DNA from 3 places in the Nonomuraea sp. 3N208 genome. Region 3 is predicted to be linked to each of the others. Evidence: riboswitches for the same ligand, from Rfam matches in the RefSeq annotation. Region 3 holds a riboswitch; each other region holds the start of a gene.
The links. Region 3 has a riboswitch for S-adenosylmethionine ahead of thrC (threonine synthase). Riboswitches for the same ligand answer to the same signal wherever they lie in the genome.
Positions count from the first base shown of each region.

Region 1: it holds a riboswitch for S-adenosylmethionine, as region 3 does, so the genes downstream of both, ACTWPT_RS20195 (aminotransferase class V-fold PLP-dependent enzyme) here and thrC (threonine synthase) in region 3, are expected to answer to the same signal.
Region 2: it holds a riboswitch for S-adenosylmethionine, as region 3 does, so the genes downstream of both, ACTWPT_RS53015 (GNAT family N-acetyltransferase) here and thrC (threonine synthase) in region 3, are expected to answer to the same signal.

Region 1 covers NZ_JBQQBR010000012.1:192,239-196,444, forward strand. The annotation lists gene ACTWPT_RS20180 (SAM-dependent methyltransferase) at 1-76, shown strand, start outside; gene ACTWPT_RS20185 (cytochrome P450) at 127-1,317, opposite strand; gene ACTWPT_RS20190 (TerC family protein) at 1,317-2,081, opposite strand; SAM riboswitch class IV at 2,195-2,310, shown strand; gene ACTWPT_RS20195 (aminotransferase class V-fold PLP-dependent enzyme) at 2,356-3,723, shown strand; gene ACTWPT_RS20200 (DoxX family protein) at 3,792-4,206, opposite strand, start outside.
Region 2 covers NZ_JBQQBR010000060.1:15,488-19,693, forward strand. The annotation lists gene ACTWPT_RS53000 (calcium:proton antiporter) at 1-149, opposite strand, end outside; gene ACTWPT_RS53005 (NUDIX hydrolase) at 243-758, shown strand; gene ACTWPT_RS53010 (flavin reductase family protein) at 735-1,409, opposite strand; gene ACTWPT_RS53015 (GNAT family N-acetyltransferase) at 1,462-2,073, opposite strand; SAM riboswitch class I at 2,081-2,171, opposite strand; gene ACTWPT_RS53020 (maleylpyruvate isomerase N-terminal domain-containing protein) at 2,332-2,946, shown strand; gene ACTWPT_RS53025 (nuclear transport factor 2 family protein) at 3,074-3,433, opposite strand; gene ACTWPT_RS53030 (alpha/beta fold hydrolase) at 3,687-4,206, opposite strand, start outside.
Region 3 covers NZ_JBQQBR010000016.1:201,742-205,947, forward strand. The annotation lists gene groL (chaperonin GroEL) at 1-26, opposite strand, end outside; gene ACTWPT_RS25230 (cold-shock protein) at 355-555, opposite strand; gene ACTWPT_RS25235 (MoaD/ThiS family protein) at 798-1,073, opposite strand; gene thrC (threonine synthase) at 1,097-2,332, opposite strand; SAM riboswitch class I at 2,346-2,487, opposite strand; gene ACTWPT_RS25245 (RNA polymerase sigma factor) at 2,567-3,121, opposite strand; gene ACTWPT_RS25250 (alpha,alpha-trehalose-phosphate synthase (UDP-forming)) at 3,153-4,206, shown strand, end outside.

The sequences.
Region 1 (4,206 bases), on a different contig from region 3:
CAGGGCGTCGGAGGAGGGCGAGCTCATCGACCCGTCGGGCCTCGGCGGCTTCGGCTGGCTCGACCAGCGACGGTGAGCCGGTCTCGGCCGGCGGCTCTGGACCGGCGTCGGCTGACTCCACTCAGGTCATTCGGCGGTCAGCTCCAGAGCGTGCAGGCCGCGGATGATGTAGCCGGGCTTCCAGACCGGCTCCTGGCGCAGCTCCAGCGTGGCCGCCCGGTCCAGCAGCGCGCCGAACGACTCCATGAGCTCGATGCGGGCCAGCGGCGCGCCCAGGCAGAAATGAATGCCGGCCCCGAAGGAGATGTGCGGATTGTCCGCCCGCCCCACATCCAGCCGGTCCGGATCCTCGAACGCCGCAGGGTCCCGGTTCGCCGAGCCGAACAGCAGCGCAACCTCCGACCCGCGCGGAATCGTCACGCCGTGGACCTCGATGTCCTCCAGCACCCACCGCTCGAACATCTGCAGCGGCGTGTCCCAGCGCATCAGCTCCTCGACAGCGGTCGGCAGCAGAGAGCGGTCGGCACGCAACCGCGCCAGCTCGCCGGGGTTCCTGAACAACGACCACCAGCCGTTACCCGTGACGTTCACGGTCGCCTCGTGGCCGGCGTTGAGCAGCAGAACACAGGTGCCGACCAGCTCGTCCTCGGTCAGCTCGGTGATCCCGGCGAGCGCGCTGATCAGGTCGTCACCGGGACGCTCCCGCCGCTCGCGGGCCAGGGCCTTGAGGTAATCGGCGAACTCCGCGGCCGCGCGCACCGCGGTGTGCTGGGCGTCGAGCGTGGGGTTGAGCTCGTACATGCCGCAAATGTCAGCCGACCAGGGGCGCAGGAGGTGACGATCCCGGTCGGGGATGCCGAGCATCTCCGCGATCACGGTCACCGGGAGCGGCTCCGCGACCTCAGCGATCAGGTCCCCGCCGCCCTTCTCCACGTACGTGTCCACCAGCCCCGCGGCGATCGCGCGCACGCGCGGTCGCAGGGACTCGACCATGCGCGGCGTGAACGCCTTGGAGACCAACCGGCGCAGCCGCGTGTGCACCGGCGGCTCGACGTCGAGCATGCCCGCCCTGATCACCCGCCAGAACGGATCCTGGAAGTCCGGCTCGGACTGCCTGCCGAACTCTTCCGGCGTGGCCACGTGGAGGAAGGACCGCCCCAGCCGGCGGTCTCTGAGCAGCACGTTCACGTCGGCGTGACGTGAGATCAGCCACTGGTTCGTCGGCTCGAAGTAGCAGACGGGCGCCTCGCGCCGCAGCTCGTCGTAGACCCGGTACGGGTAAGCCACGAAATCCGGATTCCAAGGATCAAAGCGCACTACTTCATACTAGGAGCCTCAGGCAGGACCTCCTCCTCCTGCTCGGCCTGCTTGGCGTGCTTGCCGCGCATCCGGATGTTCAGCAGCTCCACGACGACCGAGAACGCCATCGCGAAGTAGATGTATCCCTTCGGGATGTGCTGGTCGAGGCCCTCGGCGATGAGCACCACACCGATCAGCACCAGGAACGCCAGCGCCAGCATCTTGATGCTCGGGTGCTGGTCCACGAACCGGCTGATCGGCCCGGAGGCGAACAACATGACCAGCACCGCCACCACGACGGCCGCGATCATCACGCCGAGCTCGTCCACCATGCCGACCGCGGTGATGACCGAGTCGAGCGAGAACACGACGTCGAGCACCATGATCTGCACGATCACGGAGGCGAAGGAGGCGGCGGCGGCCTTCTTGCCGTCCTTGGCCGCGGGTGCGTCCATGCTGTGGCCGATCTCGGTGACGCTCTTGGCCAGCAGGAACAGGCCACCCAGCAGCAGAATCAGATCGCGTCCCGATATCTCGTGGCCGAAGAGGGCGAACAGCGGCTCAGTGAGCCGCACCACCCACGACAGGCCCAGCAGCAGGAGCAGCCGGCTGATCAGGGCGGCCGCCAGGCCGAGGACGCGGGCTCTGTCACGTTGTTCGGGAGGTAGCTTCCCAGCCAGGATGGAGATGAAGATGATGTTGTCGATGCCTAGCACGATCTCCAAGGCCACCAGGGTGAAGAAACCGATCCAGATCTGCGGGTCGGTCACCCAGTCCAACATCAGCGCACCTCCATGACATGTGCCTCGCGGTTCCCCGGTAGCAACGAGTCAAGACACGCAAAAGTTCGCCGGTTTGCGTTTTGCCGTGGGGACTGGGTTATAGTGCGGGCGTAGGTCATGAGTGCCAGCGACAAGCCCCGGCTAGCTGGCCGGCAACCCTCGCGTCCGCGGCGGGGTGCCCCGGGTGAAGACCTGGTCCGTCACGCGGTGTGGCGGGCAAGCGCGGGCTCCGTGGCTGCTCCAGGGGTCCGATGGTCCCTGAGGGAGATGTGCCGTGTCCACGCTGACGATCTTCGACCCCGTTCCCGCCCAGGCATCTGGCGAGACCCAGGCCCCCGCCGCCACCGCGAGCCGGCCGATCCCCGCCGTGCTCGGGGCCGACCTCCAGGTGCCGGTCAAGGGCGGCCGGCTGGTGGGGTACGCCAACCTGGACTACGCGGCCAGCGCGCCCTGTCTGGAGCCGGTCAGCGCCGCCGTCGCCGCCGCGCTCCCGGCCTACTCCAGCGTCCACCGCGGCGCCGGCTACGCCTCCCAGCTCACCACCGCCAGGTACGAGCAGGCCCGCCACACGGTCAGGGCGTTCGTCGGCGCCCGCCCCGATGACGCGGTGATCTTCACCCGCAACACCACCGATGCCACGAACCTGCTGGCCGGCTGCCTGCCCGCCGGCACGACCACCGTGGTCTTCGACACCGAGCACCACGCCTCGCTCCTGCCCTGGGCCAAGTCCGTACGGCTGGCACCGCCTGCGTTCCCGGGCGAGGCCGTGCGCGCCGCCGACGAGGCACTGGCCGGGATCGAGGGGCCGAAGCTGCTCGTGGTCACCGCCGCCTCCAACGTCACCGGTGAGCTCTGGCCCATCGCCGCCCTGGCCCACATCGCGCGCCGCCACGGGGCCCGCATCCTGGTGGACGCGGCGCAGCTCGTACCGCATCGGCGGCTCAACCTGACCGCGCTCGACCTGGACTATGTGGCGTTCTCCGGCCACAAGTTGTACGCGCCGTTCGGGGCCGGGGTGCTGATCGGGCGCCGGGACTGGCTGGCCGCCGGAGAGCCGTACCTCAAGGGCGGGGGCGCGGTGCGCTCGGTCGAGGACGACGTGGAGTGGCACGACGACCCGGAGCCGCGCCATGAGGCGGGCACCCCGAACGTGCTGGGCGCGATCGCGCTGGCCGCCGCCTGCGACGCGCTCACCGCCACCGGTTGGACGGCGCTGGTACGCGAGGAGGAGCGGCTGCTGGCCCGGCTGCGGTCGGGGCTGGCCTCGATCGAGGGCGTGCGGGAGTTGTCCCTGTGGGGGGACGATCACCCGCGGGTGGGGATCGTGTCGTTCACCGTGGACGGGCACTCGGCTCGCGAGGTGGCCGAGGTGCTGTCCGGCCAGTACGGCATCGGCGTGCGCGACGGGAAGTTCTGCGCGCACCCGTTCGTGCGGCACCTGTTGATTGCTGCCGCCGAGCGCAGGAGCTCGGCCGTAGAGAGCGACGCAGGAGCCAACGAAGGCCGAAGCGGGCGCGACCATAAGCACGCCGATTGTGAGGACGGAACCACATCCGCCGTACGCGCCTCGATCGGCATCGGGACCACGCAGGAGCACGTGGACCGGCTCGTCGAGGCACTGCGGGACCTGGTATCCCGCTGAGCCGGCGGGTCGGCGGCTCTTCCGGCTGAGCCGGCGGCGCGGTGGTTCAGCCGATCATTGGCGCCGGCTCACCGGTTCGGCGGCTTGCGGTGTTCTGGCTGGTCGTCGGAGACCAGCGCGTCGATGTCCCGCATCTCCTCGTCGCTCACGTCCGCCCTGGACGCCGTCGGCTGCCTGGGCACGTTCGGCCGCTCAGCCGTGGTGGACTCCGAGGGGGTCAACGGACCACCGGCCCCCCCGGCGCCCGTCATCCCCTCGGTGCGGCCCGAGGCTCCGCCGCGCCGGTGGGCGCCCATGCCGCCCTCCGCGGCCCGGCGCTCCGCGCGGCGCCGGAATATCGCCCCGAACAGCGCGTCGAGTCCGATCCGCCCGCCGCCGACGGCCAGGAACAGCAGGCTCAGCGCGCCCAGCGCACCCGCCAGCTCCCAGCCGCCCTCGGTCACCATGATCCCCTTTGTCGAGTGCACGAAGGCGATCGCGCCG
Region 2 (4,206 bases), on a different contig from region 3:
TGCACCGCGGCCAGCACCGCCCCGGCCAACAGAAGGGCCGCGACGATCGCGATCGCGACCGGTAGCTCGCGGCCCCAGGTGAGCCCCAGCGCGAGCAGCGCCAGAGCTGGTATGAGAACGGTCCACAACCTCGCAGCGTTACGGATCATATACAGGGCGTTCTTCCCTTCTTTCGAGGGGGAATAGGGTTGCACCCTGATAATGCCTTGACATCACGTTTTAACGGGAATGAAGGTGACCTCGTGGCCCATGTGATCGCGACCGAAACCGTGCCCTGGATCCCCGTGGCGCACCGCCTCGACGTCATGCTCTCCCGGACCGTTCCGCCCGCGGCAAGCACCACGTCGGCGTTCGCGTTCGTCTCGGACGAGCTGGGCAGGACCCTGATGACCTGGGTGGATCGGGAAGGGCGCGGCTGGGACATCCCGGGCGGCCACCTCGAGCCCGGCGAGAGCGCGATCGACGCCGCGGCCCGCGAACTGCACGAGGAAACCGGCCTGTGCCTCCCGTCCGCCGCCCTGTCGATCTTCGCCTGGCAGCGCATCCAGCTCTTTGACGCTCCGCCCGCCGAGTACCGTTACCCGTCATTGGCGTACATGGCCATGTTCCGCGCCGTCCACCCGGGCCCGGGTGCCCCGACCCGCCCGCCGGCCGGTTCTGAGAGCACCCGCGCCGAGTGGCTGCCACGCGCGGACATCGAGCGCCTCTGCGGGCCCCGTACGTGGCTGACGCTGCTAGAGGTCGCGGGCTCGCGCTAGATCTTCGCCTCGGTAGAGATGCTCGGGAATGGTGGCGAGCGTGGACGGATGGACCTGCGCCCCCAGCCCGTAGAACTTCTGGAAGCTCATGATCAGCGGCCGCCAGGCGTCGGGGTCGATGCGGTCGCTCGTCCCGGCCATTCTGATCTCTTCGTGCACCCACACCCGCTGCACACGTACCTCGAACGCCAGCGTCCCACCGTCGTCCCCTACCGGATGCACCGCCTCGACCACGGCCTCCATGCTGACCGGGCACTCGGCCACCCGCGGCGGCGCCACCGTCTCGGAGGGCGTGGCGGTCAGCCCGGCCCGCTGAAACTTGTCCGGCACGTACCGATATCCCCGCTCCCACTTGCGGTCAGGAACGGGATTGGAGCCGGTGGTGAGCGCCAGCCGGTCAACGGCGGTGGCGAGCGCGTCGGAGGGCAGATTCAGTACGCATTCCCGCGTCCTGACCAAGTTTTGAGCCGTCTTGGCCCGTGAACCCAGTCCCAGCATGCCCCGCCAGCCGAGCCAGAAGGCCGACGACATGGGGGCCAGGTTGGGGGTGCCGTCCTCGTTCAAGGAGGAGAGCAACACCACGGGCGTGCCGAAGTAGAGGATGCTGGGCTCGATCCTGGCGTGCGGGTCCGCGTCAACGAGAATGCTCATGCAGACCAGTGTCGTGGCTCGTCAGAGGGGCCGCTGGCAGGTATCGGACAGCTCAGCGGCGACTCAGGACCCGGGCGCTCAGGGCCGCTTTGACCTCCGACCACTCATCGGCGACCACGGAGAAGATGGCCGAGTCCCGCACCTTTCCTTCCTCGCCCGGCGCCCACGAGGGTGACCAGTTCCGCAGCACACCCTCGAACCGGGCGCCGAGGCGCTCGATCGCCCGCCGCGAGCGCGTGTTCCGCGCATCGGTCTTGAGATCGACCCGCACCACGCCGAGCGCCTCGAACGCGTACGTGAACAGCAGCAGCTTGGCCTCGGCGTTGATGCCCGTGCCCTGCGCCGACGCCGCCAGCCACGTCCACCCCACCTCGATCGCCCGCAGTTCCTCCCGCCCCGGCCAGCTGCGAGGATCCCAGAACGCCGTGCACCCGACGGCCCTACCGTCCGCCACCCGCACCTGCGCGAACGGCGTCAGCCCCGCGCGCTCCCTCTGGTCCCGCAGGTACGCCTCGACGTCCGCACCCCGAGGCACCAGGGTGAACGCGTAGGCGGAGCGATCCTCCTCCGCCGCCCACGCCAGATCCGCCGCATGCCGCATCGCCAGCGGCTCCAGCCTGACCAGTGATCCGTGCAGCACGGGAACATCGAGCCGCAGGCTCATCGAAACCCCCTCATCGTTCCTGGCGTTGGCACCTTGCCGCTTCGGGCAGGTTGCCGGACCGTCACCGGGCCAGGTCCCTCAGATCCTCTGGATGAATATCGGTGCGGAGATCATGCCCGACTCCCGAGAGCTCCGTCAACGCGACGCCCTTGGAGGAGCCGGTCGCCCCGGCCGGGATCTCGAAGGCCCGGCTTCGCCCGCCTTCTTCGACCCTCGCCCGCGGGAGTTCTGTCAGTGCCGTATGCGATGATCCACCGCATGGACGGAAGCATGGTGCTGCAGACCGCAACCGAATGCGAGAGTTTCCTGCGTTCGGCAGCAGATCGGAACTGGGCGGAAACCCCCATTCCCGGGATGGACTGGACCGTCGCACGGGCCGTGGCTCACGTAAGCGACTGCCTGCTGTGGTACGCCACCGATCTTGCCGCCGGCGAGCGGGAGCTCAGCACCACGGACATCCACGTCCGCCCTGAGTCGAAGCCAGACGACCTCATCGCCACGATGACCACATACGCCACGGTCCTTGCGCGTGTCATCGACGCCAGTGCTCCTGGAACTCGCGGATGGCATCCTTTCGGTCTCGCGGACCCGTCCGGCTTCGCCGCGATGGCCTGCGACGAGATGCTCGTGCACACCGCCGACGTCGGCTCCGGCGTCGGTCAGACCTTCCTCCCTGCCGAGAAGTCAGCGGCAGCCACCTTGCGTCGCTTGTTTCCGTGGGCGCCGGCGGACACGGACCCGTGGGAGACGTTGTTGTGGGCCAACGGCCGCGCCGACCTCCCCGGCCAAGAGCGGCAGGTGGGGTGGAGATGGCACTGCGCCCCGCTGACCGAATGGAATGGCACCAACCCCAGACGCCGAGTAGCTCACTAGGGGGCCACACCCTGTCCACGACGGACAGCCCATCCGGCGCTGCCTTGACACGCAACCGTCATCGTCCACCGGACGTATCTCTTGGAGAGGGCCCATCATGCCGAAGCAGGTTGGGCCAGGCCGCACGTTACATGGGCGTCTGGTGGAGAAGGACGACACGCCAGCCATCCGGGGTCCGGCGGTAGACCGTTGAGGCGTACCACGAGGACGTCTCATCGCCGGTAGTGCTCGTCAGTTTGTAGGCGACCACGGCTCCGGCGTCGCCGAGCGGTTTGACCACGATGTCGTGTGCCTGGTTGCGCCGGTCGGGGTTTCCGCTTCCCTTGGCGTACATGTCGAGAACCTGTTGCTTGGACACGATGCCGTAATTTCCCATGGCGACGAAGTCATCGGCGCAGTGCTCCGCGAAAAACCCCTCGTCATAGGCCGCGTCGGCGTCCAGCATGCGCTGCTCGATTTCTGCCAGCGTCTTTTCGATGTCGCTCATGCAGTCCCCACTCCTTTGTGAATACGCGATCCAGGCTGGCAGCTTTACCTGACACCTCCCGACAGGTACGACCGGTGTACTCGTGCGTCTTCAGGAGCGAAGGGCTTGGTCATGGCCTCGAGCGCCGTGCTGAGCCAGTCCTGGCGACCGGCTCAGCACGGAACTGAATGGCTGGAGCACATGGACACTGTCCTGGCCCCGTATGTCGGCCATGGACGCGATGCCGGCTTATGCCGGTGTGGTCATCGCCCGGCTATGAGCGGGACGACGGCGCGACCGGACCGCCCCAGGGGAGCCCGTCCGTCGGCCACAGCTCGGCCTGCCGCTTGAGCGTGGTCTCGACCCTGCCGCCCACGGGGCAGCGGAAGCCGTGCGGCGGCACCGTCAGCGAGATCAGGTAGTTGTCGATGGGTACCGTGCTGCACTCGTCCTTGCCGTAGATGCGGTGGCCCCAGCCTTCGTAGGTGAGCAGCACGGCCTTGGGGCCGAGCTGGCGGTTCACGTTGGCGGACCATATCCACGGGGTGGAGGGGTCGTGGATCGAGTTGCCCAGCAGGATCGGAGCGCTGCCCGTGTAGCGCAGCGTGTGCTGCGGGTTGGTGGTGGGGTGGTTGAGGCAGACCGGCAGATCCTCGATCGGCATCGGGTTGAAGCGCATGTCCGGGGCGAAACGGGCGGAGTTCCGCATGATCTCGGCGTACTCGTCATAGTTGCGCACCCGGAGGTTGTAGTCCTCGCAGAGGATCACGGTCGGCAGGTGCGCGACCTCCCCG
Region 3 (4,206 bases):
TCAAACGCGATCATCTTGGCTGCCATAAGGCTAGACCTCCCAGATACAGGGTGGCTTGTCCTGGACCGAGCCGACGCCCGCGACGGCATGAGCCTGCATCTCCTTCGGCAGACCCCATCGTCTCGATCCGAGTTGCTGGCACTCTGATGCACAGAGTGCCAACGAACTGTTTAGCACTCTACCCTGCCGAGTGCAAGCGAACGTCTACCATCCTGCGGTTCCCGCCCTGGTCAGTCCGTCTGTACGGCGAGCCGCTCACCGTGCGGCTCGCCGTAGATCGACGAAAGGAAGGTGGCCGGCTCGCCCGGACTGCGTTGCCGTGCGATGCCACCGGGTGCATACCAGTGATGTAAATCAGACCGCCCGGACAGACTCCGCCTGCGGCCCCTTCTGGCCCTGCGTGATCTCGAACTCGACGCGCTGCCCCTGTTCGAGAGCTCGGTACCCGTCCATCAGGATCGCTGAGTAATGGACGAATACATCCTTACCACCGTCTACCGCGATGAAGCCGTAGCCCTTGTCCGCGTTGAACCACTTGACGGTGCCCTGCGCCACTTCCGACTCCTCTTACTGGGCTTACAGATCTCGCCCATTCCACCGCGAGACCGTAATCGCATGACTTAACTGAAAATCAGCCAGACGATCGCCTCGACCATACCTGTGGCAAGGGGTTTGGCAACAGAGTCAATCCGCAAACAACGCATTTCCTCGCAGAGAGGCTGGTTCAACGTTGAATTAGTCAGGAAAAGGAGAAGGCGCCCACTAGGGGCGCCTTCCAATGATGTGATCTATCGCACTCAGCCGCCGGCGACTGCCGGGATGATGGAGATCTGAGTGCCCTCAGGGGCAGGAGTGTCGAGGCCCTCGGCAAAACGGACGTCCTCTTCCCCAACGTAAACGTTGACGAAACGTCGAATCTTGCCCGATTCATCCAGAATTCTCGCGCCGATCCCCGGGTAGTCGGAGTCGAGCTTGGCGAGCACGTCACGAAGCGTCGCACCCTCGCCACTGACTTCCGCGTTCCCCCCGGTGTACGTGCGCAGGATCGTGGGAATCCGCACAGAAACGCTCATGGTTATCTTGCCTTTCCTGGTTGTCAGACAGCCGCGCGGAACGCGTCGAGAGAGGGCCGGATCACGGCGGTGGGCTGGGCGTCGTCGCCGGTGATGGCGTCGAGCGTCTTGAGCCCGTCACCGGTGTTGAGCACCACGGTCTCGGCCTCGGGATCGAGCCGCCCGCTCTCGGCGAGCTTCTTGAGCACGCCCACGGTAACCCCGCCCGCGGTCTCGGCGAAAATGCCCTCCGTCGAGGCCAGGAGCTTGATGGCGGCCACGATCTCGGGATCCGTGACGTCCTCGACGGCCCCTCCGGTGCGGCGGGCGATGTCGAGCACGTACGGGCCGTCTGCGGGGTTGCCGATGGCCAGCGACTTCGCGATGGTGTCCGGCTTGACCGGCTGGACGACGTCGTGCCCGGCCTTGTACGCGGTGGAGACCGGCGAGCACCCGGCCGCCTGCGCCCCGAAGACCTTGTAAGGCGTGTCCTCGACCAGCCCCAGCGCCACCAGCTCCTTGAAGCCCTTGTCGATCTTCGTGAGCTGCGAGCCGGAGGCGATGGGAATGACGATCTGCTCGGGCAGTCGCCAGCCGAGCTGCTCGGCGATCTCGTACGCGAGCGTCTTGGAGCCCTCGGCGTAGTAGGGCCGCAGGTTGACGTTGACGAACCCCCACTTGTCGCCGAGCGGGTCGCCGATCAGCTCCGAGCAGAACCTGTTGACCTCGTCATAGGTCCCGTCGATCCCGATCAGCTTCCCGCCGAACACCCGGGCCATGGCGATCTTGGCGGCTTCAAGGTTGGCCGGGATGAACACGCACGCGTCGAGCCCGGCCCGCGCCGCGGCGGCCGTGACCGCGCCCGCGAGATTGCCCGTGGAGGAGCAGGAAAGCGTGTGAAAACCGAAGTTGCGTGCCGCCTCGACGGCAATGGCCACCACCCGGTCCTTGAAGGAGTGAGTGGGGTTGCCGGAGTCGTCCTTCACGTACAGGGATTTGAGGCCGAGCGCCTGCCCGAGGTTGCCCGCCTTGACCAGCTTGGTCCAGCCGGGGTTCATGTTGGGCTTGGTGGCGACGTCGACCGGCACGGGCAACAGCGAGCGGTAGCGCCAGATGTTGGCGGGACCGGATTCGATGTCCGCGCGGGTCACGGTGCCGAAGTCGTAGGCCGCTTCGAGCGGCCCGAAACACTCCAGACACGCGAAGCTGGGACCCAGTGGGTAGCGTGCGCCGCACTCGCGGCAGGACAGACCGACAGCAGGACCAAAGTCGAGCGACATGAAGCGAGGCCTTCCCTCATCTTCGCCCGCGGCCACCTTGACCACGAACCGGAATTGGCACCTTGTCCCGGTCGGCCTCGCCAGGTCGCGAGTCTCAAGCCGGGAGGGTTGCCGGGGCTTCGCAGGGCCGGTCCCTCCACCCCTCTGGATGAGCAATATGCAGTTGTTGAAAAGGACTCTACCCGCTTAAGTAGCCGTAATTACCACCTGTCTCAGTATCTGAGACGAGCGGTCTCAGCGATAGTCCTCACCGAGCACTCCCTGCACGTATTTCCTGGCCTGGTGAATGCGCGATTTCGCGGTGCCCAGGGGGATGCCGAGCTGCTCGGCCACCTCGTTGTAGTCGAGCTGGACGATGTCGCGCAACACCAGCGCCTGCGCCAGGTCGGGCTTGTCGGCCTCCAGCGCCTCCATCGCGTCGAGCAGGTCGAGCCGGGACCCGGCGATCACGCTCACCCGGCGGACGTCGGGCTTCTGCATGGGCAATTCGTCCGACGTCTGCTCCGCCGCTCGCCGCTTGAGCGACCGGTACGTGGTCCGCGCGCAGTTGGCGGTCACGATGTGGAGCCAGGTGCTGAACCTGGCCCGCCCCTCGAAGCGGCCGATGTTGCGGGCCACGGCCAGCAGAGTGTCCTGGGAGGCTTCCTCAGCATCCTGGTGATAGGGCAGGATCCGCGCACAGTGCCGCATCACATCCGGTTCGATCCTGGCCAATAGCTCGCCAAGCGCGCGATGATCTCCGGCTGCGGCGGATCGGGCGAGTTCCTCGGTTAGCTCATCAAGCGCCATAGCTGGGATCCTATGATCGAAGGGAGCCATGATGAACAGCGTCCTGGTGGCCTCCAACAGAGGGCCTGTCTCCTTCACCGTCTCCGACGACGGCGAACTGACCATGAAACGCGGCGGGGGCGGGCTGGTGTCCGGGCTGTCCGGAGTGGCCAAGGAGGACGGCGTCCTGTGGGTTTGCGCGGCGCTGTCCGACGACGACCGCAGTGCCGTGCGCCTGTCTCCGGGCGGCCGGATCGACCAGGCCGGCTACGACACCGGTCCGCTGCGGATGCTGGACATCCCGCCGGCCACCTTCCACCGGGCGTACAACGCTGTGGCCAACTCCACGTTGTGGTTCGTCAACCACCTGCTCTACGACATCCCCAACGCGCCCAACTTCGGCACGAGGTTCGCGCGCGAGTGGGAGTCCTACCGTGATTACAACGGCGCGTTCGCGCTGGCCCTGGCCGAGGAGGCCGGGCACGGCGCGCGGGTGATGGTGCAGGACTACCACCTGACGCTGACCCCGGCGATGCTCCGGGCCGAGCGACCCGACCTGCGCATCGCCCACTTCAGCCACACCCCATGGGCGCCGCCGGAATACTTCTCCCTGCTGCCCGACGAGGTGGTCGGCGAGGTCCTGGAGGGCATCCTGGGCGCCGATCACGCCGGGTTCCTGACAGGCAGGTGGGCGGGCGCGTTCATGGACTGCTGCGAAGCGCTGCTCGGCGCCGAGGTCGACCGGGTGGCCCACAGCGTCACGCACGAGGGCAGGACGACCAGGGTCGGCGTGCACAGCCTCGGCGTGGACGGCGCGGCGTTGTGGGATCGGGCCTGCGAGCCCGATGTCGAGTCCTACATGACCGCGATCAGGGATCAGGTCGGCGACCGCAAGCTGATCGTCCGCATCGACCGCACCGAGTTGTCGAAGAACATCGTGCGCGGCCTGGTCGCCTACGGCGAGTTCCTGGCCGCGCATCCCGAATGGCACGGGCGGGTAGTGCACCTGGCCTTCGCCTACCCGAGCCGGCACGACCTGCCTGAATACCGCGAATACACCGCCTCGGTGCAACGCTGCGCCCAGGAGATCGAGAACCAGTTCGCCA